3 regions of the Bacillus sp. TL12 genome follow, and region 2 is predicted to be linked to each of the others. Evidence: riboswitches for the same ligand, from Rfam matches in the RefSeq annotation. Region 2 holds a riboswitch; each other region holds the start of a gene.
The links. Region 2 has a riboswitch for cyclic di-AMP ahead of kdpA (potassium-transporting ATPase subunit KdpA). Riboswitches for the same ligand answer to the same signal wherever they lie in the genome.
Positions count from the first base shown of each region.

Region 1: it holds a riboswitch for cyclic di-AMP, as region 2 does, so the genes downstream of both, LOK41_RS03950 (APC family permease) here and kdpA (potassium-transporting ATPase subunit KdpA) in region 2, are expected to answer to the same signal.
Region 3: it holds a riboswitch for cyclic di-AMP, as region 2 does, so the genes downstream of both, LOK41_RS21580 (hypothetical protein) here and kdpA (potassium-transporting ATPase subunit KdpA) in region 2, are expected to answer to the same signal.

Region 1 is NZ_JAJJBY010000003.1:63,687-70,867, forward strand. It holds gene LOK41_RS03940 (response regulator) at 1-177, opposite strand, end outside; gene LOK41_RS03945 (sensor histidine kinase) at 140-1,663, opposite strand; gene LOK41_RS03950 (APC family permease) at 2,310-4,136, opposite strand; cyclic di-AMP (ydaO/yuaA leader) riboswitch at 4,283-4,428, opposite strand; gene LOK41_RS03955 (hypothetical protein) at 4,558-4,701, shown strand; gene LOK41_RS03960 (hypothetical protein) at 4,790-5,170, opposite strand; gene panE (2-dehydropantoate 2-reductase) at 5,429-6,361, opposite strand; gene LOK41_RS03970 (GNAT family N-acetyltransferase) at 6,595-7,140, shown strand.
Region 2 is NZ_JAJJBY010000003.1:172,785-179,965, reverse strand. It holds gene LOK41_RS04470 (MATE family efflux transporter) at 1-328, shown strand, start outside; gene LOK41_RS04465 (Type 1 glutamine amidotransferase-like domain-containing protein) at 390-1,088, opposite strand; gene LOK41_RS04460 (BlaI/MecI/CopY family transcriptional regulator) at 1,286-1,699, shown strand; gene LOK41_RS04455 (M56 family metallopeptidase) at 1,704-2,516, shown strand; gene LOK41_RS04450 (cytochrome c biogenesis CcdA family protein) at 2,572-3,285, shown strand; gene LOK41_RS04445 (TlpA family protein disulfide reductase) at 3,303-3,857, shown strand; gene LOK41_RS04440 (prolipoprotein diacylglyceryl transferase family protein) at 3,875-4,558, shown strand; cyclic di-AMP (ydaO/yuaA leader) riboswitch at 4,863-5,005, shown strand; gene kdpA (potassium-transporting ATPase subunit KdpA) at 5,103-6,767, shown strand; gene LOK41_RS04430 (helix-turn-helix domain-containing protein) at 6,847-7,181, opposite strand, start outside.
Region 3 is NZ_JAJJBY010000030.1:40,427-47,607, forward strand. It holds gene kdpA (potassium-transporting ATPase subunit KdpA) at 8-1,675, opposite strand; gene kdpF (K(+)-transporting ATPase subunit F) at 1,695-1,775, opposite strand; gene LOK41_RS21570 (hypothetical protein) at 1,772-1,876, opposite strand; cyclic di-AMP (ydaO/yuaA leader) riboswitch at 1,978-2,123, opposite strand; gene LOK41_RS21575 (hypothetical protein) at 2,387-2,617, opposite strand; gene LOK41_RS21580 (hypothetical protein) at 2,632-3,030, opposite strand; cyclic di-AMP (ydaO/yuaA leader) riboswitch at 3,124-3,271, opposite strand; gene thiD (bifunctional hydroxymethylpyrimidine kinase/phosphomethylpyrimidine kinase) at 3,442-4,254, opposite strand; gene LOK41_RS21590 (thiazole biosynthesis adenylyltransferase ThiF) at 4,261-5,280, opposite strand; gene LOK41_RS21595 (thiazole synthase) at 5,273-6,043, opposite strand; gene thiS (sulfur carrier protein ThiS) at 6,046-6,249, opposite strand; gene thiO (glycine oxidase ThiO) at 6,445-7,181, opposite strand, start outside.

The sequences.
Region 1 (7,181 bases), 110 kb from region 2:
ATCCATGAGTACGATATCTGGCACAAGCTCATCAGCTAGGGCCGTAGCACTTTCACCATTTTCTGCTTCTCCAAATACATGAAAGTCAGATTGAATTGTGAATAGAGTATTCAACCCTTGTCTTACAATTGCGTGATCATCAACTATTAAAATCGAAATCGGATCTTCCTTCTCCATTTTTTGTCACCTCTTCTAAATAACAATTGGCATTCGGATTGTTATCTTCTCGAATATCTGTTTGTTTACATTGAACGGTAATTTTCACACCTTTCCCTATCTCACTTTGGATATCAATATGCCCCTTTAACGCATGAATCCGTTCACGCATAGAGGACAAACCTACTCCTTGTCGAGCTCCCCTTTGAATATCAAACCCACAACCATTATCATGAATAGAAAGAGTTACAACTTCTTCATAATCTAGATAAATCATTACCATATTTGCCTGACTGTGACGTGCAACATTATTCAGTGCCTCCTGTGTGATGCGAAAGAATGTTTCTTCAATAATAGGGGATACTTGTTGCTGTCCACTTGTCTCCAAATTGACCATGATACCCGTTTGTTCTTGCCACATCTCCACATAATCCTTTAATGCACGTGCCAAGTTCTTGCCCTCAAGTGCGATAGGACGTAATTCCCGAATTAATGCACTTAACTCTCGCTGCGTTTGATGTAACAAGTTTTCTGCTTTTAACAAATGGTCTTTTGCGGTATCATCATCTTTTCCAATAAGGAATTTACTAGTATTCAACCAGATAGATGTAGCAAACAGTTGCTGCTTAACACTATCATGTAGCTCACGAGCTAATCTATTGCGTTCCTCGAGGGTCGCTAAGTCTTGCCGCATTTTAAGTAAGGTACGTAGTTGTTTCGCCATCTGATTCAGCTTGCGTGCCAGCTGCCCCAATTCATCCTTTGAAGGATCTTGCACAAATGTTGTGAAATCTCCTTGACTCCATTGATCTGTAGCGTTTAATATCTTTTGAATACGACGAACGAGACTTCGAGACGTGATAATTCCAAAAGTAATACCAACAATTGCTGCACCAATAAAGAAAGCTAAAATACTAAATCCAAAAAACTGAAAAGTAGCCTTCCAAAAATCGACCAAAGAAAAATGTATGTTTTCTGCTTTAACTACTAATACTCCAAGAACATCTTTCTCATTAGATAACGGAGCAACAATATAGAAAACTCCACCTTTATGATAGCTATATGTTTTTAATTTACGTGCTTCGGATGGTTTCAGTGACAGAGCTGTATATATATTTTGATAAACTTTCGCAGGGAATTCTGCTTTAAAATCAATAAACTGAGGCACATTCTCTCCAGCGCTTGCAAGTAAATTCCCATTTGGATCAGTCACCACAGAAAATCCATCGAATTCAGTCCCTACTTCTATGGGCCAATCTTCTAACGCTTTCTTCAGCTGATTTTGATTAATCAATGGTCCGTTAAAGTTAGAAGATATATTTTGGGCTTGTATGCTTATCTGTTGTTCAAACATTTGGTCCGCATTATATTTCACTAGACTAAGCGAAATAAGAAAGCCCATCACTTCGAGTGTCAATAGAACGCCAATGGTTGTTAACACATAAAATAAAGTCAGTTTCCACTGCAAACGATGGAAATGTCGGACAAAACGAGATAGAAATTTCATGTTCTTTCCTTCCTAATCGAAAATGTAGTGACCATTGTATTGTTCAACATTTACTAAAACCTACTCCCCACTATATGATATGTTTTGTAATTTAATATTCCTCCCCTCAAGAGACTTCTTTATATAATTCATTTTAAATTTAATTTTTCTTGATAAATCAAAGATTTCCTGGCATACTCTTAAAATTATTTGTGCCCGAGTATATCCTCTCCTCGCTTTTCTATAAACCATATTCTTTTCCGTCTTATCATTACTTCTTAAAAATGTAGATTGGTATGGAGAAGCATATATAAACTACATCCTTTTACCTAATGAAGAATGTAGATGTAGAACATGCAATTTTGGAATAATCTCCTTAAAGAAAAATCCAAAACTATATATCTTTATTGTATTAATAGTATTAAAGATATTCATAAAATGTAGATAATCATTTTAAAAACCAGGGTCGTTCAAAGAATTGGTGAAAGTAAACAGATAGGAATTTTAACAAGGTTAGAAAGAATAACTTTTGGAGTGGTAAAAAGTTTCGAAATACCAAATTTAGCATAAGGATTGGATACACAAAGATAAGATATAAAACCTATTTGTAAAAAAAGGTAGCTCTACATAAGTAAAGCTACCTTAGAAATTGCTTGTTCTATAATCTTTATTTTTTCAAATGGTACGGTACAGTCGTAATCACAACATTTCTTCGATAAAGTAAATACGCACGAATTAGTAAACTGGATTGATTATGAAGAATGTTATGCCAACCTTTCTTTGGTATAAACTGAGGTATGACTACCGTAACTCGATAATTTGACTCACTTGCTTTATATTGCACTGTATCGATAAACTTTGTTAGCGGTTGAATAATGCTTCTATAGTGAGAATGCAATGTAACAAGCCTTACGTCAGGCTGCCATTTCTTCCACTTCTCTTCAAATTTCTTTTCATCTTCTCTTTCAAAAGCAACATATACAGCGATAATTTGATCTGGTGAAAGAGATTTTGCGTAATTCAATGAATTTTCTACTACATGAGTCATACCGGCTACAGGAACGATAATTACATTCCCTTCAATCGGAACAATTGATTCACAAGTTTTAAGACTTAATTGATCGCCTACCGCATCATAATGTTTCTTAATTCGATGAAACACAAAAATAATAGCTGGTAAGAAAACAAGTATTGTCCAAACTTGTGCGAACTTCGTTAAAAAGAACATACTCATAACGATAAAACTAATAACTGCACCTGTTAAATTAATCGTTAATTTCAAAATCCACCCTTGTGGCTTTTCTCGTATCCATTTTACTACCATTCCAGTTTGAGATAACGTAAACGGAATGAATACACCTACTGCATATAACGGGATAAGATGTTCTGTCTGACCTTGAAACGCAATAATTAAAATAATAGAAGCGATACCAAGTATGATAATACCGTTCGAGTAACCTAATCGATCCCCTCTAATCGTAAACATCCTTGGAATAAACTTATCTTTCGCAAGATTAACTGCTAATAAAGGAAATGCTGAGTAGCCAGTGTTAGCAGCAAGAATTAATATTAAAGCAGTTGTACCTTGTATAAAAAAGTACATAAAATTTCGTCCAAATGTTTGCTCAGCAATTTGTGAAACTACGGTTACTTCTTTGCTAGGAGTAATTCCGTAATAATAAGCTAAATAAACAATCCCTGAAAATAAAACGGCCAGTAAAGCCCCCATCGCAAGCAATGTTTTTGCTGCATTGTTAGGAGCTGGATCTTTAAAGTTTGGAATTGCATTAGAAATTGCTTCAACACCTGTTAAAGCAGAGCTACCTGATGCAAATGCTCTTAACAGTAAAAACAAACTAATACCAGCAACTGGTGTTCCAATTGGCGTATGCAAATTTGGTGAAACGTGACCAGTTACAATATTGTATATTCCTACTCCAATTAATATAAATAATGCTAAAACAAATAAATAAACTGGATATGCTAAAACAGAAGCTGACTCTGTTACTCCTCTTAAATTCAATATTGTAATAAGTAATACAAATATAATCGCGATAATTACATTATGCTCATGTAAACTAGGAAAGGCAGATGTAATCGCATCTGTACCTGCCGATACACTTACTGCTACTGTTAAAATGTAGTCTACTAATAAAGATCCCCCAGCAATTAATCCTGGATTAACTCCTAAGTTTTCTTTAGATACTACATATGCTCCTCCTCCATGAGGATAGGCAAAAATGATTTGTCGATAAGATAATATAAGAGCTGTTAATAACACTAATACTCCAATCGCAATTGGAATAGAGTACCAAAACGCTATTGCGCCAAGGCTCGCTAAAGCGATTAAAATTTGCTCTGGACCATATGCAACCGATGATAATGCGTCAGAGGATAAAATTGCTAACGCTTTCGTTTTATTAAGTTTTTGCTCTCCTAATTCGGTTGATTTTAACGGTCGTCCAATTAAAAACTTTTTTATAGATGAAACCACTGCTGTCCACTCTCCAATAATTTTGTACGAACAATTCTCTGCTAGCTAAAGCTCATAAACTATCTTTTCAGAACATAAAAAAATGTCTACAAGCCATAACAAATAGACTTGTAGACATTAAATTTTTTGTCGCACAAGCTCCACCTTCCTTCTCAATATAACGCTTACGAGGTTAGCTGTCGGATTCGGGCCTATGAGTAGCCCTACCTTTTTCAAGGATTCACCCCTTGGATTATGCAATAATCCATAAAAACGGGTCCCCCGTACCATGCGGTTTCAGCGATTTAGAAATTTGAAACTGTGGATTATAATACTCCTTTATTTTAAAAAAGTAAACAAAAATTTTTTAGAAATAGAAAGATTATGATGATTATGTATGGTATCACTACATGAATGAACAGAATATATTTATCAATATAGATTGGGAGGCATTGATTTTTCTGAAGAAAAGAAGCCACTTTTATCGGATACATTTTTAGATGAAATTACAATAGAAATTAATAAGTTATATGGAAACACAGTTGACGAACGAAATTGTTCACAAGAAAATAAAAGAAATAAGTAATTTATTAAGGCAAATATACAATAATCAGCAAGTGAAAAAAGTCTGTTTTTTTTAAAAAACAGACTTTTTATTTTTAAAACATCAAAATTTATTGCATATAAATTATGACAAGCATCCAAATGGCTAAAGCAGAAATGATAGCGAGTACTATACGAGTAGAAAATACACGCACTTCAAAATCCGTCTTTTTTGAAGGTTCAGGATATGCAATGATATAGATTCCCTTTAAAAGCGAAAGCCACCCAATAAGTGTAACAAATCCTTGCCAATTCAACTCCCATACATGATGCAAAATTACGGTACTTAACCCTAAAAATATTGATAAAAATCCATACATAATTCCAGATCCTCTATCTTCCACTACTAACCTTTTCAATCCACGTAACACCGATGGACGCAAGAAAAGAATACCTGATACAATTAATATGACCCATCCCCAAAATAACCCTAAAAAAGTACTTATAGTCATTATTCTCCCTCCTTTCCAACACATTTATATTTCAAGGGACCCTTCTTTTAGAACCCATTTTCTCTACGTATAAGAAATAAAATACCAAATCCCCACAAAAATGTATTATTAAAATCATTACGTTTTAGCATCTAAGTACCTCAATGATATCCTGTTAATAAATCATGCTCTTTCTAATTTTTTACTCGCCAAATACAAAAAGGATAGAAAAAGTAATTATACTTTTTCTATCCTTCACTCATTTCGGTACTACAAAAACTATACCGGTTCTTTATTTAAAGTCATTTCTTCATATACTTTTAAGTTTTGATAAACCACTTTTAATAACGGTGCATCGATACAAAATTGTTTTGCTAATTTTAATAAACATCCTTGTAAATGTTCCCCTTCAATGAACGAACCTTTTTCCATATCACGCTGCATAGATGACTTCATATCATAAGAAATTTTATCAATTGTCTTCATATGTTCCTCAACAATATTTTCCTGAATCGGAGCTCCAAATCTCCTCATGATCTGTGCTGCTTCTTCAAATAAACTTCGAATAAAATCGCGGCCACCACCACTTTCGCGTATCGGACCTATCGGTGCATGCATTAACGTCGTCACACCTGACATTACTGAAATAAATAAATATTTATGCCACATATCTCGTAAAATATGTTCACTTAGAACAAAACTCGCTTTCGTTCCCGTTAATACTTTAGCAATTTTTTTTGCTCTTGCTGAATCAGGGTGTTTTATTTCTCCAAATACAAGTCTATCAGCAGCACTAGTTTGTACAACTTCTCCTTCATCGTTTAAAGTTGTCTCTATAAAACATAAACCACCCATTACTTTTTCCTCACCAAACTCCTGTTGCAAATGTGATAAATGAGCAATACCGTTTAATAATGGGATTATCATTGTATTATCGCCTACAAACGGCTTCAAATCTATTATTGCCTCTTTTAAGTGATATGCTTTTGTTGAGAGTAGAATCACATTAAATGGAGAAACGACATCTTCTTTCGTTACTAATTTCGGTTGAAATGAAAAATCCCCATTAGCACTCCGAATAACGAGGCCTTTTTCTTCTAATTGTTGTTTTCGTTTACTACGAACGAGAAAAGTAACATCTTCCCCTTTCTCTACTAAACGGCCACCAAAATATCCTCCGACGCCTCCAGCTCCTAATACTAAAATACGCATATAAAATTCCTCTTTTCCAAACATGAAAATTTTACTTCTTTGTAGCATAACTATATTATACATCTGACCTATCGAACAAACAGAAAATTCGACTTTTTAACAAAATTTCATTTTAAGGACTATATAATATTATTCATTATTTTATTTACGAATAGATTAGTAACATTTCAATTTTCAAATTTATGAATTATACACTTAGTAAAGATTTGTATAATTAGAAAGGATGAGAAAAAATGCAATATCCAATGTTCTTATCTAAGAGATTAACAATACGCCCATTTGAATTAAATGATGCTGCTAAAGTTCAAGAATTAGCAGGAGATAAGGAGGTGGTGAAAACTACTACAATTATTCCTCACCCTTATCCAGATGGCTGGGCAGAAGAGTGGATTCCCTCTACCCATACAGCTATGGATAAGGGAGACAGTTTTCACTTTGCAATGGTTAATGAACAAAATATACTCATCGGTTGCATATACCTTTTTATCAATAAAAAACATAATAAAGGAGAATTAGGATACTGGATAGGTAAATCATATTGGGGTAAAGGATACTGCACTGAAGCTGGTCAGGTCATCGTTACATATGCATTTGAAGAATTACAGCTCAATCGTATTTTTGCTGATGCTTTCACTAAAAATCCCGCCTCTTCTAAAGTCATGCAAAAATTGGGGTTGAAACATGAAGGTTCATTTAAACAAAGTTGTTTGTACTGGGGAGTGTATGAAGATACTGTTGTTTACGGTTTAACAAGATCTGATTATAACAAGAGTAAGTAGCTGCTCTTCTTTTTAGCAAATATCAGTAATATGAAAACTTC
Region 2 (7,181 bases):
ACTGTTCCTAACAAATCCAGATACAATTGAAATTGCGCATAGTTTAGTTATGATTACGCTTTGGAGTTATTTAATTTTCGGTCATGCACAAATTATTGGTGCGACGATGCGGGCGAGCGGAACCGTACTATGGCCAACTATTATCGGTGTTGTATCGATTTGGCTTGTGGAAGTACCGGTTGCTTATTTCTTATCATACCATACGGATCTTGGTATAGAAGGGATATGGATTGGATATCCAGCAGCGTTTATTGTAAGTTTAATTTTACAATACGCGTACTATAAATTTTCATGGCAGAAGAAACGGATTACAAGGCTTGTGAGTTAAATAGAAAATAAATAAAAGTGTCCCTGAGCTTTCTAGTTTAGGGGCACTTTTATTTGAGTGCTCATAAATAACTTTTTAACGTTACATCAAAGTGGTGTCTCATGAGTGTTCCATCATGCATATAGAATTCCCAAGCTTTCTCTGGATCTCCGATAATCTCAAAGGAATTTTCGGTTATATATAAAGCACAGTTATCCTCCAAAGCAATTCCTTCTATATTCCGTGCATGGTTTTGTAAGAATAAATGAAAAGCGGTTGCTCTATCCGGTTGATTGTAATGAGGGCAGAAATGTTTGGTTATTTTATTCCAGCCATCGATTTCCATATAACCATCTCCTTTATAATTAGAACGGAGTCCGGTTGTAAACCAGCACATAGCACCAGCGCTATATCCTGCAATGAATGTTTCATTGTGCAGTGCTGCTATTAACTTTTCATCTATTTTGTTTTCCTTCCATTTTTCAAGCATATTAATATAGTTTCCTCCACCTAGATAGATAAAATCAGCGAAATGAATCATTTCACTTATTTTATCTTCGTTAGGACTTTCTTGTGTGCAGCGTAGAATGTGAACATCACATTGTAACTGCTTTTCAAATGTTTCTCTAAAGTCGTTTATATAACCTTCATCATCATTGCTTGCCGTTGGGATAAACAATACTCTTGGAGATTGTTTCCCAGTTAACTCTATAAGTCGTTGATTTATATGGAAATGATCTATTTGTTCAAAGTAACCCCCACCAATTACAGCTAATTTCATAATGAATCACCACCTAATAGATTTTTGTTATTGATAAAGTTTCGATGTAGAGAAGTTTCTTTCCTTCTGTAACAAAAGATGAAAATGAAAAAGCATGTATGAATAAAGAGAAAGGATGTACGTTATATTTTAGTAAATCTATATTTGACCTTTCGTCAATTTTGTACTACAATCCGTAGTGTGAAAGGAGACATGGTATGTTTACCCAAAACTATAAATTAAATGAGCAAGGATTAAATCATTTCTTTGGACCGCTCGAAGCGAAGATTATGGAGATTATTTGGAATATCCCGGATATTACGATCAAAGAAGTTCAGCAAAAACTAAGTGAAGATTCTCCTGTGAATTTTAATACAGTAATGACTGTAATGAATCGCTTAGTAGAAAAAGGACACTTGCAAAAACAAACGGTAAAAAGAAGCGGTGTATATCGTGCTGCACAAACAAAAGAGTCTTTTTTATCAAATCAAACAAAGAAAATGACACAGGAACTGATGGGGGAATTTGGTGATCTCGTTGTGAATCACATGTTAGATGAACTAGACCAAGCTGATCCAGTTTTAATAAAGAAGTTAGAAGCAAAACTCAATCAACTGAAAAAAGAGGACTAGTGTGATGAAGTGGCAAATACGAAAATTAGTATTGTTTGCAAGCATCATTAGTCTTCTCTTTTTCGGTATGTTAGTGTACTACGTTACATATCCATTTTTCTTCGGAAATAAGGTTTTTTTTCTATCACAGTTTTGTCTATTTGAGTTGCAAAAGCACATGAGAGAATTATCAATCATTCGTATTGTAATGGGAGGCTTGTTAGTATTCACCTTATTTGTTGTGTGTAAAAGAGTATGGAGGCAGTTTTTCTATAGCAAAAAATTAAAGCGAAATTTAGTTGAGATTACTCGTAAAGGGAAACAACTGTACTTGCTGCCGTCATTAGAAGTTACGGCATTTACAGTTGGATTGATTCAACCGCAGATTGTTCTTTCGGAAGGTGTGTTTCAATCATTTACAGACGAAGAAATTGATGCGATTGTTTTGCATGAAGAATATCACCAAAAAAATCGTGATCCGTTAAAATTGTTTCTTTTTACGGTGTTAGCTGAAGGAATGATGTATATTCCAGTATTGAAAGGTATGTTACAGCGCTATCATACGTATCAGGAGCTATTGGCGGACAAATATGCGATGGATCAAATGAAATCATCGTTTGAGCTAGGTAGCGCGTTATTGAAATTAATGAAAATAAAAACAGCATCTAATCCGTTTATAACAGCTTCTTTTGCGAAGACAGCAATCAATTTACGTGTAGAGCAAATCATTAGCCAGTCATCTATAAAGCTCAAGATGCCGTTATATACAAATTCTGTTTATGTGACAATGGGGCTATTTCTCATTTCGTTTGTACTTATTATCGGAGAGTGCATATAGCCTCTTTTTTTAATATCGAACACTACTTTATGTAGTGTTTTGTAGGAGGAGTAAAATGAACGCAGCAGACTTAACGATATGGCTTGTAGTAGGCGCAGGGATTCTTTCGTTTGTATCACCCTGTTCGCTGCCACTATATCCATCTTATTTATCGTATATTACAGGTGTTTCTATTCAAGATTTAAAAGAAAAACGCGGTATGATGCAAAAAACAGCACTGATGCACACATTGTTCTTTATAATAGGTTTTTCCGTTATATTTTATGCATTAGGTTTATCTGTAAGTTGGATTGGTGTAACATTTTCATCCAATCAAAGACTCATTCAACAAATCGGTGGAATCTTTATTATCATCATGGGTTTATTTATGACAGGGCTCATTCAACCGAAATGGCTTATGTCTGAAAAGAAATTTCATTATAAAAGTAAATCAACTGGATATATTCGTTCTATTTTTGTTGGCATGACATATGCAGCTGGATGGACACCATGCGTGGGACCAATATTCTCTGCAGTATTAATGCTCGGTGCAACTAACCCAGATGAGGCGCTTCTTTATATTACAGCTTATACACTTGGATTTGCGGTTCCGTTCTTTGTCATGGCATTTTTTATAGGTAAGGTCAAATGGATTGTTACATATGCGGGTGTCATGATGAAAATTGGCGGTAGCATGATGGTTTTGACAGGTATTTTACTTTATACGAACCAAATGACGAAAATAACAGCATTCTTTATCAGATTATTTGATGGATTTACAGGATTTTAAAAATAGGGGGAAAGAACGTGAAAAAACTAATTGCAATTATACTGGCTGGAGCACTTATTTGGGCTGGAGTTAACTTTTATAATTCTAAGCAAGAAGAAAAAGGAAGGAAAGCGAAACAATCGGCACTGCAAGAGAAAGAAGTATTGCCTCAAGTAGGATTTAAGGCACCGAAAATTACACTTAAAGGACTAGATGGAAAGCTTTATTCATTAAATGATGCAAAAGGGAAACCGTATATTATTAACTTTTGGGCATCGTGGTGTGGGCCATGTGAAATGGAGGCACCGGACTTAGTACATCTTTATGATAAATATAAAGGAGAAATCGAAATTTTTGCGGTGAATGCAACGGTTAGTGATCCAGTACAAGAGGCAAAGGCATTTGCGGATCGTTTCGGATTTAAGTTTCCTGTTTTACTAGATATGGATGGGGTAGCTGGACTTGATTATAAAATTTTTTCATTACCAACAACGTTTTTTGTTGATAAAGACGGCATCATTGTAGAACAAGTGCGCGGAGTATTACCTCCGGATCAATTGGAAAAGAAATTTAAGCAATTAATTAAGAAGTAAAAGGGGACATCAAGATAATGATGGACTGGATGGTAAAAATACAGCCGATTTCTCCCATAGTGGGAAGTTTGTTTGGACTCATGTTCATGAAATTAAAAATGAAAAGTCAAGGTCTTTTATATGACAGAATGATGGATGCCGTAACAAATGGATTTTTAATCATCATTTTAACATGGAAATTCGCACCAGTAATTTTGAATCCAGGGTGGGCTTTTCAATCGCCATGGCAAGCGTTATTAGCTGTAGGGAGTACTCAGCACATTATAATTGGTTGTTTCATTGCAAGCGGATATATTGTATGGCGCAGTAAAAAGGTTGATTACTCGCTTTCTATTTTATTAGACATACTTCCATTTGGAATAGGAAGCATCATCATTTTCTATTTTTTATTCCATCAAAAGGTTGGTTTACAGACAACAATGCCGTGGGGAATGAAACTTTATGATTCAAAGTTTTCTTATCATCCTATATACATGTATGAAATCATTATAGCAATTTGTATAATGGGATGGTTGTGGGGGCAAAAAGAGAGACTAGGGACTAGAAAATACATAAGTTATTTTCTAATTGTAGAAGGAACTGCCCATATTTTTATTTCGCTTATAAGTGAGCAAGTTCCGTTATTATTTGGTCTGTCTATGCAGCAGATACATAGTTTTGGTGTGATTAGTATAGGGGTTGTATTACTTCCAAAAAAATAAAAGCAGCAATGTACGAACGGTTGTTCATACATTGCTGCTTTTATCATTTTTATAGATTGTAAGAATTGATATCTTTTTGTTTTATCCCGCATTAACAGGCAGTAAGCCCCCACCTGAAAGTTCAGCAAGAGAAAAGAAGTTAGGTGGGTAGGGCTACCCATAAAAGCCCGATTGGTGAGGGGTAATAATCAGTGGGGGATGAAGAACCCCCCAGTAATTAAAGTTTCACTTTATCTCTCTTTACAACCATCATTTAGAGGAGTATATTAACAATCAGAATAGCTCAATAGGGATTTTACAGCCAAATAATAAATCGCTTAATCCACTTCAGGAGCGGGGGAACCAAATTTGTGCATTTGTCACTAGGGGTGAATCCTTTTATAGGTAGGGCTACTCTCAAGGTCCGAATCCGACAGCTAACCTCGTCAGCGTTTTGAGAGGGGGGACTTGTGTGTATAAAAACACTAGGTGCAACCTAGTGTTTCTTTTTATTCTCTTAATGATAAAAAAGTAATTTGTTATTTAAAAAGAGAGGGGAAAAAGAATGAATTGGCTTACAAGTCTAATTACAATTGGTCTATTCGTTTTAGTTGCAAAACCTATGGGGAATTACATATACAATGCTTTTCAAAAGCATGATTTTTTTCAAAGAGTATATGGCCCGTTAGAAAGAGTATTATTCAAAGTAGCTGGTATTAAAGGACATAATCAAAGTGGGGAAAAATATATATATTGTTTAATCATGACAAATTTCTTTTTCATTGTAGTCGTATATGCTATATTTCGATTACAAGGGATGTTGCCATTAAACCCTAATCATTTTGAAGGATTAGAACCTACTCTAGCATTTCATACAGCCATTACATTTATGACAAATGCAAATTTACAACATTACGGAGGAGAAAGTAGTTTATCTTACTTTTCGCAAATGACCGGTGTGACGTTTATGATGTTTGCAGCGCCTGCTACTTCAATGGCGATTGGTATTACATTTATTCGTGTATTAGCAGGAAAAAAGGTAGGTAACTTCTTCGTCGATTTTGTACAAGCTATCACAAGGGTGCTATTACCGTTTGCGTTTGTAATGTCATTGTTTTTTGTATCGTTAGGGACACCTCAAACACTTGATTCGGCAGTTACTGTGAAAACTGTGGAAGGAACAATGCAAGAGATCCCTCGTGGACCAGTAGCGTCTTTACTATCTATCAAGGAGCTTGGTGACAATGGCGGAGGCTTTTTCGGAACCGTTTCTGCACATCCTTTTGAAAACCCTAATATGATTAGTAACGTACTGCAGATGATGCTACAAATGTTAATTCCGATGGCTTTTCCATTTGTATATGGAAGAATGGTTGGGAATCGAAAACAAGGAAGAATCTTTTTCGCATCAATGCTTATTCTTTTTGTTATCGGATTTAGTACACTTGCGGTTGCTCAATTAAAGGGAAATCCACTGTTAAATCAATTTGGTATAGAGAGTTCACAAGGGAATATGGAAGGGAAAGAAACACGTCTTGGTGTTATTTCTTCTGCTCTTTATGCCAATGTTACAAGTGCCTCTGGAACTGGTGGGGTGAATACGACGCACGATACGTTAACACCAATTGGAGGATTGGTTCCACTTGTCAATATGCTTTTCGGAACTGTGTATGGAGGCATTGGAGTCGGCTTTATGAATATCGTTATGTATGCGATGATTGCTGTATTCTTAACGGGGTTAATGGTTGGCCGTACGCCAGAGTTTCTGAATAAAAAATTAGAAGGAAAAGAAATGAAATTAATCGCGATTACAATTGTATCTCAGCCTTTACTCATTCTTGGGACAGCAGCGATCGCCTTTTCGACTCAATATGGCACAGATGCTATTTCTAATCCGGGCTTTCATGGTTTAACGCAAGTCATATATGAGTATACATCATCTGCTGTAAACAATGGATCTGGATTTGAAGGCTTAAAAGATAATACACCATTTTGGAATCTTTCAACGGGTATTGTTATGTATATTGGTAGATACTTGGGATTCATTACGATGTTAGCTGTCGCAGTTGGGTTAAGAAAGAAGAAAGTTATGTCTGAAACTGTAGGTACTTTTCAAACAGACACTCATTTATTTGGGGGAATCTTGCTTGTGACGGTATGCATAGTAGGTGCATTAACATTTTTGCCAGTGCTCGTGCTTGGACCGATCGCCGAATATCTGACCATATAATAATAGCGTTGCTTCAAAAAAGAAGGGCAATACATATTACTTATGTATTGCCCTTTTACTGTGTTTTTAGCTGAAAGTATTAGAAGATAGGCGGGGTAACTGAAAATAGGACAACTGCATTTTGATTAAAATTATTTATCCACTTATGTTTTAAATACGCTGGTATTTTTACACTATCACCAGTTTCTAATATATACTCTACTTCATCTAAATACACCGTAATCCTTCCTTCTAAAACAAATGCTAATTCTTCTCCTTTATGCTCTAAAAGATTTTCTGAGGAAGAAGTGTTCGGAGGAACAGTCATAATTGTTGTTGCTAAACTTCCTGTGAAATCTGGTGATAACGATTCATAGGATAAATTGTCAATAATCATTTTTTTTCGTTTACTGGACCGTACGATTAAATCATCTG
Region 3 (7,181 bases), on a different contig from region 2:
CCCTCCATTACTTCAATGTAAGAAATTCTGCAATTGGCCCTAGCACTAACATCGGGAAGAACGTTAATGCACCAACGATTACAATTGTCCCAATGAAAATGCCCCCAAATAAACTATTATCTGTGCGGAATGTTCCTACTGTTTCTGGTACTACCGTCTTCTCTTTCAATGAAGCCGCAACAGCTAACATTGTAATTAAGCTGAAATAACGTCCTAAAAACATAACTAAACCAGTTGTGATATTCCAAAACGGTGTATTATCTGCTAAACCTTCAAATCCAGATCCATTGTTAGCAGCCGAAGACGTGTATTCATATACAACTTGCGTTAAACCATGAAAACCTGAATGAGAAATAGCATCTGTTCCTAAATGAGTTGAAAGAGCTAGTGCCGAAAACCCTAAGATCAGCAATGGATGAAATAATATCGTTACCGCAATTAACTTCATTTCTTTCCCTTCAATTTTCTTACCTAGAAATTCTGGTGTCCGTCCAACCATTAATCCAGATATAAAGACTGCAATAATTGCGTACATAATAATATTCACGAAACCTGCCCCAACGCCGCCAAACACCGTATTTAGCATCATGTTTACAAGTGGTACCAATCCGCCAATTGGTGTTAATGTATCATGCATCGTATTAACTGCACCCGTTTCGGCTGCTGTCGTTACTGTCGCATATAGTGAAGAAAAGATCGTTCCAAATCGTACTTCTTTTCCTTCTGTACTTCCTTGTACATGTTCCATACCCATTTGATTTAATGCTGGATTTCCTTGTAATTCTGATGAAACAATGGTTCCAAATCCAATTAAAAACACCATAAACAAGGAAACGAAAAGGATACGTCCTTGTTTTTTATTTCCGACCATTCTTCCGTACGTAAACGGTAAAGCTGTCGGCAATAGCATCATGAGCATCATTTGTAAAATGTTACTGATTTGTCCTGGGTTTTCAAATGGATGTGTGGAGTTTGCTCCGAAGAATCCACCACCATTATTGCCTAGTTCCTTAATGGAAACGAATGAAGCTACAGGACCGCGTAAAATACTTTGTTTCACACCTTCAATTGTGTTGGCTGTAACCGCCCCATCTAAAGTTTGCGGTACACCAAGTGCCACAAAAATTAACGCTGCCACAAATGCAATTGGAAGGAAGACCCTTGTTAAAGCTCGTGTAAAATCTACGAAAAAATTTCCAAGTTCCTTACCTGCTAATCCTCTTATAAAAGCCATTACAAGTGCTAATGTTGTTGCCGGCGCAGTAAACATTAAAAATGTAATCCCAATTAATTGTGATAAATAAGATAATCCATTTTCACCGCTATAATGCTGTAAGTTTGTATCTGCCATAAAGCTGATCGCCGTATTAAAAGCGAGCGTTGGTTCCATCCCTTCAATATGCGCCGGGTTTAACGGCAATACACCTTGTAAGCGAAAAATGAAATATACGACAACAATCATAAAACCATTGAGTGCAACTAATGATAACGCGTACTGTTTCCACGTTTGATTGTAAGACTTAACACCCGTGATTTTGAAAATCAGCTTTTCAAAAGGCCCGAATATTTTATCTAGTCTTCTACTCCCTTGAAAAGCTTTCTCTAAATAAATACCCGTTGGCTTTGCCACAAGAATAAACAATAACATTGTAATGACAACTGCAACCCAAATCATAATGTATGATTCCCCCTAATTAAAACTTCTCCGGATTTAATAACGCATAAACTAAATACACAGTAATCGCTGCGACAATAACTGATAAGGCAATCATCATGATTGCTTCCCTTCTTTCACAACTTTATCTGACCAGCTCGCAAGCCCTATCATCGATGCTACTAATACAACAAAGATTCCAATCATCACTACATCTAGCATTCCAATCCCTCATTTCAAAATGTTAATTTTTACCATTAATCCATCAAAAAAAGAACACTGAGGCTCTACTCAGTGTTCAAAAATGAACAACACAAAAGTAAACCTCCTCTCCAAACGCTTACGAGGTTAGCTGTCGGATTCGGGCCTAAAGAGTAGCCCTACTTTCGTAATGAAAGATTCACCCCAAGTGACAATGCACAAAATTGGTTCCCCCGCTCCAAATAATTGGACTCAGCGATATCAGGTTGTTTTTGGAAATTTTATGAATGATTTATGAATGTAAATATACTCCTCTCCATTTCACTTGTAAAGAGGAAAATTACCTAAAATAAGAAAATATTCAACTATTTAAACGCTTACATTTTTTGATATTAGTATTTTATCATCTGTTTTCTTGTCTTTTCTTTCTTTTACAAGAAAATAGCCTTTTAAATATGAAAGAAAAAGAGCGCATTCATATAAGTGCCTAGTTTATTGCACTTAACATTCGCTCTGTTTCCCATTCAAAATTTATTCTCTTTGTAAAAATGAACGTAAATTTCTCCCTCGAATATAAATTTGTGACAGCTCCGCATGCAGTTTCTCATATTCAATAATATCCACTTCTAAATACAAATTATCTTTCGATGGCAAGACTATATATGGATCTGGAAAAATAGGATCTTGCATGGCTAACTCTTGAACTCGCTCTACTGATACCGCCCAACGATTTGCTATATCTCCAAGTAATAACACCTTCATCTTCACTCCCCGCCCTATTCAAAAAATAAAAAATAAATATTATCACAATTCGTAAACACTACAAATTTAGCTCCAATTGTTTCATAGAGCCTTACTGGATATCGTTTATTCCTTGTAACAACTGTAATAGGCGCTTGAAAAGAAAAGCGAATGCGCTCCGTAAAGAAACTAACCGTCGGAAGTTCATCTCCTAGCAAGATTACTTTTTTTATTCCGTTACAAATACTTGTTATATTCAGTTCCTTATTGCAGTAATACGTTGATTCAAAGCCACATGCTCGTACTTCATCTGCTACATGTTCATTTACTGTAAAAATAATCATATCTTGTTGAAAAGGCACTAATTCTCGTAAACTGTTTACTTTTTCCTCTTCTCCCACACAAATGAGTGTTAATTCTTTTTCCTCACCCATGTATATCATCCTCCTTAGTATAAAAGAATTCAAATATAGATTGATATTCTCCTATACTAATCAGATCGATGAAGTGATGTATCCATCCATGCACCATCCTCTCCCAAGACGCTTACGAAGTTAGCTGTCGGATTCGGACTTTGAGAGTAGCCCTACTTTCATCATGAAAGATTCACCCCTAGTGACCACGCACAATTTGGTTCCTCCGCTCCAAATGAATTGAACTCAGCGTTACAAAAAACAGATTCTGGCTGATATAATACTCCTAAATATGGAAAAAGTAAATAATAAAAAAGCCAATTATAAAAACTGGCTTCTTCATCAAATTCTGAATATTTATGCATGAATTCCTTGGCTTCCCCCCCGATTGGTGAGGGCTAATAATCAGTGGGGGACAAAACTCCCCACCCATTAAAGTTTTACTTTATATGCAAAATGATTCGTTGGTCCATGACCACTTCCAATATTTAATTGCTCTTCAATTGCTATACTAATAAATTGTTTAGCTTCCCCTACTGCCTCTTCAATTGGATAGCCTTTTGCAAGTCCTGCCGTTACAGCGGATGCAAATGTGCAGCCACTACCATGCGTTTGTTTTGAATCAATTCGTTCACTTCTATACTCGATAAATTGTTCACCATCAAATAGGAGATCAATTACTTCATTTCCTTGATACGCTGCATGTCCACCTTTCATAAGAACATATTTAGCTCCTAATCTATGCAATTCTTTTGCAGCTTCTTTACTATCTTGGATATTGTGAATCTCCATTCCAGTTAATACTTCAGCTTCTGGTACATTCGGAGTCACTACTGTTGCAATTGGTAATAAATATTCCTTCAATGCTTGCACAGCTTCTTGCTGTAATAACGAAGCACCACCTTTTGCAATCATAACAGGATCTAGTACAATATTATTCCAACCAAATTTTTTAATATTATCTGCAACAACTTTAATAATTTCGCTACTAAATAGCATACCAAGCTTCACAGCATCTGGGGTTAAATCTGTACCAATAGAATTTAATTGTTCCTGAATGCCTTCGAGAGCAACTGGATATACCCCTTGCACACCGAGTGTATTTTGAGCCGTAATAGCTGTAATAGCTGTCATTCCGTATACACCCAGCTCTTGAAATGTTTTTAAATCTGCTTGAATACCTGCACCGCCGCCGCTATCAGATCCAGCAATTGTTAAAGCTTTATTCACTTTCATTTCACTCATCCTTTTTCATCCAAAATAACGATGATAAATTGTTTTTGCTTCTACTATATCTTTTGTTCCATGTACAAGAACCCGGCCATCTTGAAATGCAACCAATCTCTTATCTTCAACTGAAAACGATAGTAAATATGGATTCACCATTAAATCTGCTACACGATCGCGCAGCAGTTCTTTATATCGTTCAAAATCTAATCGTTCCTTATGCGGAGGTCTAATTTGAACTGTATTTCTTCCGCATAAAACTGCAGTTTTTGACGTATTATCCTTATTTAAATATGGGTACACCGCTTTCTCACCACATGAAGGACAATTATGTTTTCGAAGTTTTTGCACATTCATACATGAATATTCATTTTTCCATACATCAAACGATACAAGCCCATCCCTAAGTGCTTCGTAATCCTCTACTAAAATCTTAAGCGTTTCTGTAACTTGATGAGAAACAACGAGAGATACAGCAGGTGAAATGATCCCTGCTGTATCACATGTCGCTCCGCCAAGCGGGATGGATTGTAATAAACAAGAGAGACACGGAGTCTTTCCTGGTAAAATCGTATAAGAAAGGCCGTAGCTTCCTACACACGCCCCGTAAATCCACGGAATAGAATACTTTTGTGATATATCATTAACGATAAAACGTGTTTCAAAATTATCAGTCGCATCAATCATTACATCGACAGTCGTAACAAGTTCTTCTAATTCTTCGGCTGTTACATCTTGAACAAAGGCTTCTACAGTTACGTTGCTATTAATTGCTTGCAAGCGTCTTTGCGCTGCTACAGCCTTTGGAAGATTATTTTTCACATCCTCCTCACAATATAACTGCTGACGCTGTAAATTACTCCAATCAATATAATCACGATCGACAATTGTTACACGGCCAACGCCAGCTCTCACAAGCATCTCTGCATTCGCACTACCAAGCGCTCCAGCACCGATAATTAGTACATGCTTTTCTCCTATCTTTTGTTGCCCTTTTTCTCCAATTGGAGAAAATAGCTCTTGGCGAGAATATCGATTATTCAACTACACTCATTCCTTCTAAAGGACTACTTGCCGTCGCGCAGCGCTTACGTGCAATACGCCCTGCTTCAAATCCTAGACGTCCTGCATGAATACCTAGTTTCATTGCTTCCGCCATTTTAATAGGGTCTTTCGCACCAGATACAGCTGTATTTAATAACACGCCATCTGCGCCCAATTCCATCGCAAACGCAGCATCAGCCGGGCTACCAACACCAGCATCAACAATAACTGGTACTTTTGCTTGCTCAATAATAAAGCCTAAGTTTAATGGGTTCACAATACCTAGGCCTGAACCAATTGGTGATGCACCAGGCATAATAGCATGAACACCAAGTTCTTGTAGTTTACGAGCTAATACAACATCATCTGATGTATAAGGAAGAACAATAAACCCTTCTTCTAAAAGCATTTCAGATGCTTTTAAAGTCTCCACTGGATCTGGTAATAACGTTCTATCATCCCCGATTACCTCTACTTTTACCATGTCACAAAGTCCTGAAGCTTTTGCTAATTTTGCAATACGAACTGCTTCTTCAGCATTTTTCGCTCCCGCTGTATTTGGAAGTAATGTATATTTTTTTACATCAATTTTTTCTAGTAAATTCGGTTGCTGTGCATCAAATATATCCATACGGCGTACTGCAAATGTTAAAATTTCTGCTTCTGATACTTCAATTGCTTTTCTTTGTACATCATAGTCTGAGAATTTCCCTGTTCCTAATAAAAGTCTAGAATTGAATGTAAATGGTCCAATGTTTAACATAATCAACCGCCTCCTACGAAAGTTACAATCTCAATTTGGTCTCCATCAAAAACAGATGTATCCTGATGGTCTTCTTTTGTTAAAATATCTGCATTGCGTTCTACTACAACAATCTTTGTATCTAATCCTAAATGCGTAAGCAATTCTGCTACTGTCTTAACACTTCCCAGCACCTCTACTTGCTTACCATTAATTTTTAAGTTCAAGCTTCCATCCCCTTTCTATAAATCCATTTTGTTTTTCAAGCGTATAAGTCACAGCTTTGAAGAACAAAAGGTAATCTGCTCTCGTCTTCTCTCTTTGTTTTCATTTGGCATGGGGCAGGAAAAGGACCTGACCGCTTCTATGCATGGCTGGATACTCTCTCCTACCTAAAAAGTTGGTTTTTTATTTGCATTTAGCTAAACTGACTTTGAAAGCAATGAATCTAGTAAATCATTCCCTTGCTTTCCTTCTATTACATCTGCCATATATTGACCAGAAACAGGACTTAATAAAATACCGTTTCGGTAATGACCTGTACAAGCATATAATCCTTTTATTTCTTCATGTGCTCCCATATAAGGGACTTCATGATTAGATTGCGGGCGTAACCCCGCCCACGCACTTTCCCATTCTGCTTCTTTCAAAGCTGGTAAGATTGTGTAAGCACGCTCTAGTATTGAAGTGATACTTTCTGGTTGTACAGATTTATTAAAGGTATGAGGCTTCATTGTTGCTCCAATTACATAGCGTCCACCACGTTTTGGTGCAATATAAAAACGTTCTTGGAAAATAGGAGATTTCAGTAATGGTTTATTGCTCTTCACAGCCACCACTTCTCCTTTCACAGGATATGTACCCCACTCTTTATCAAAATGATGAAGGAGTTTTGTGCTCCATGAACCACCGGCAATTACTACCTTTTCACATAGAATCATACCTTCATTCGTAATAATCCCTACTACTCGGTTGTTCTCTATTTTGATATCAAATACTTCTGTTTGTTCATATATATCAGCTCCAGAAACGGCTGCAGAATGCGCAAATGCTTTCGTAAGTTCCGGCGCGATGACATGACCATCTTTCGGATAATATACAGCCCCCATAATGGATGAAGAGAGAAATGGCTCTTTTTCACGAAGCTCATCTCCAGTCA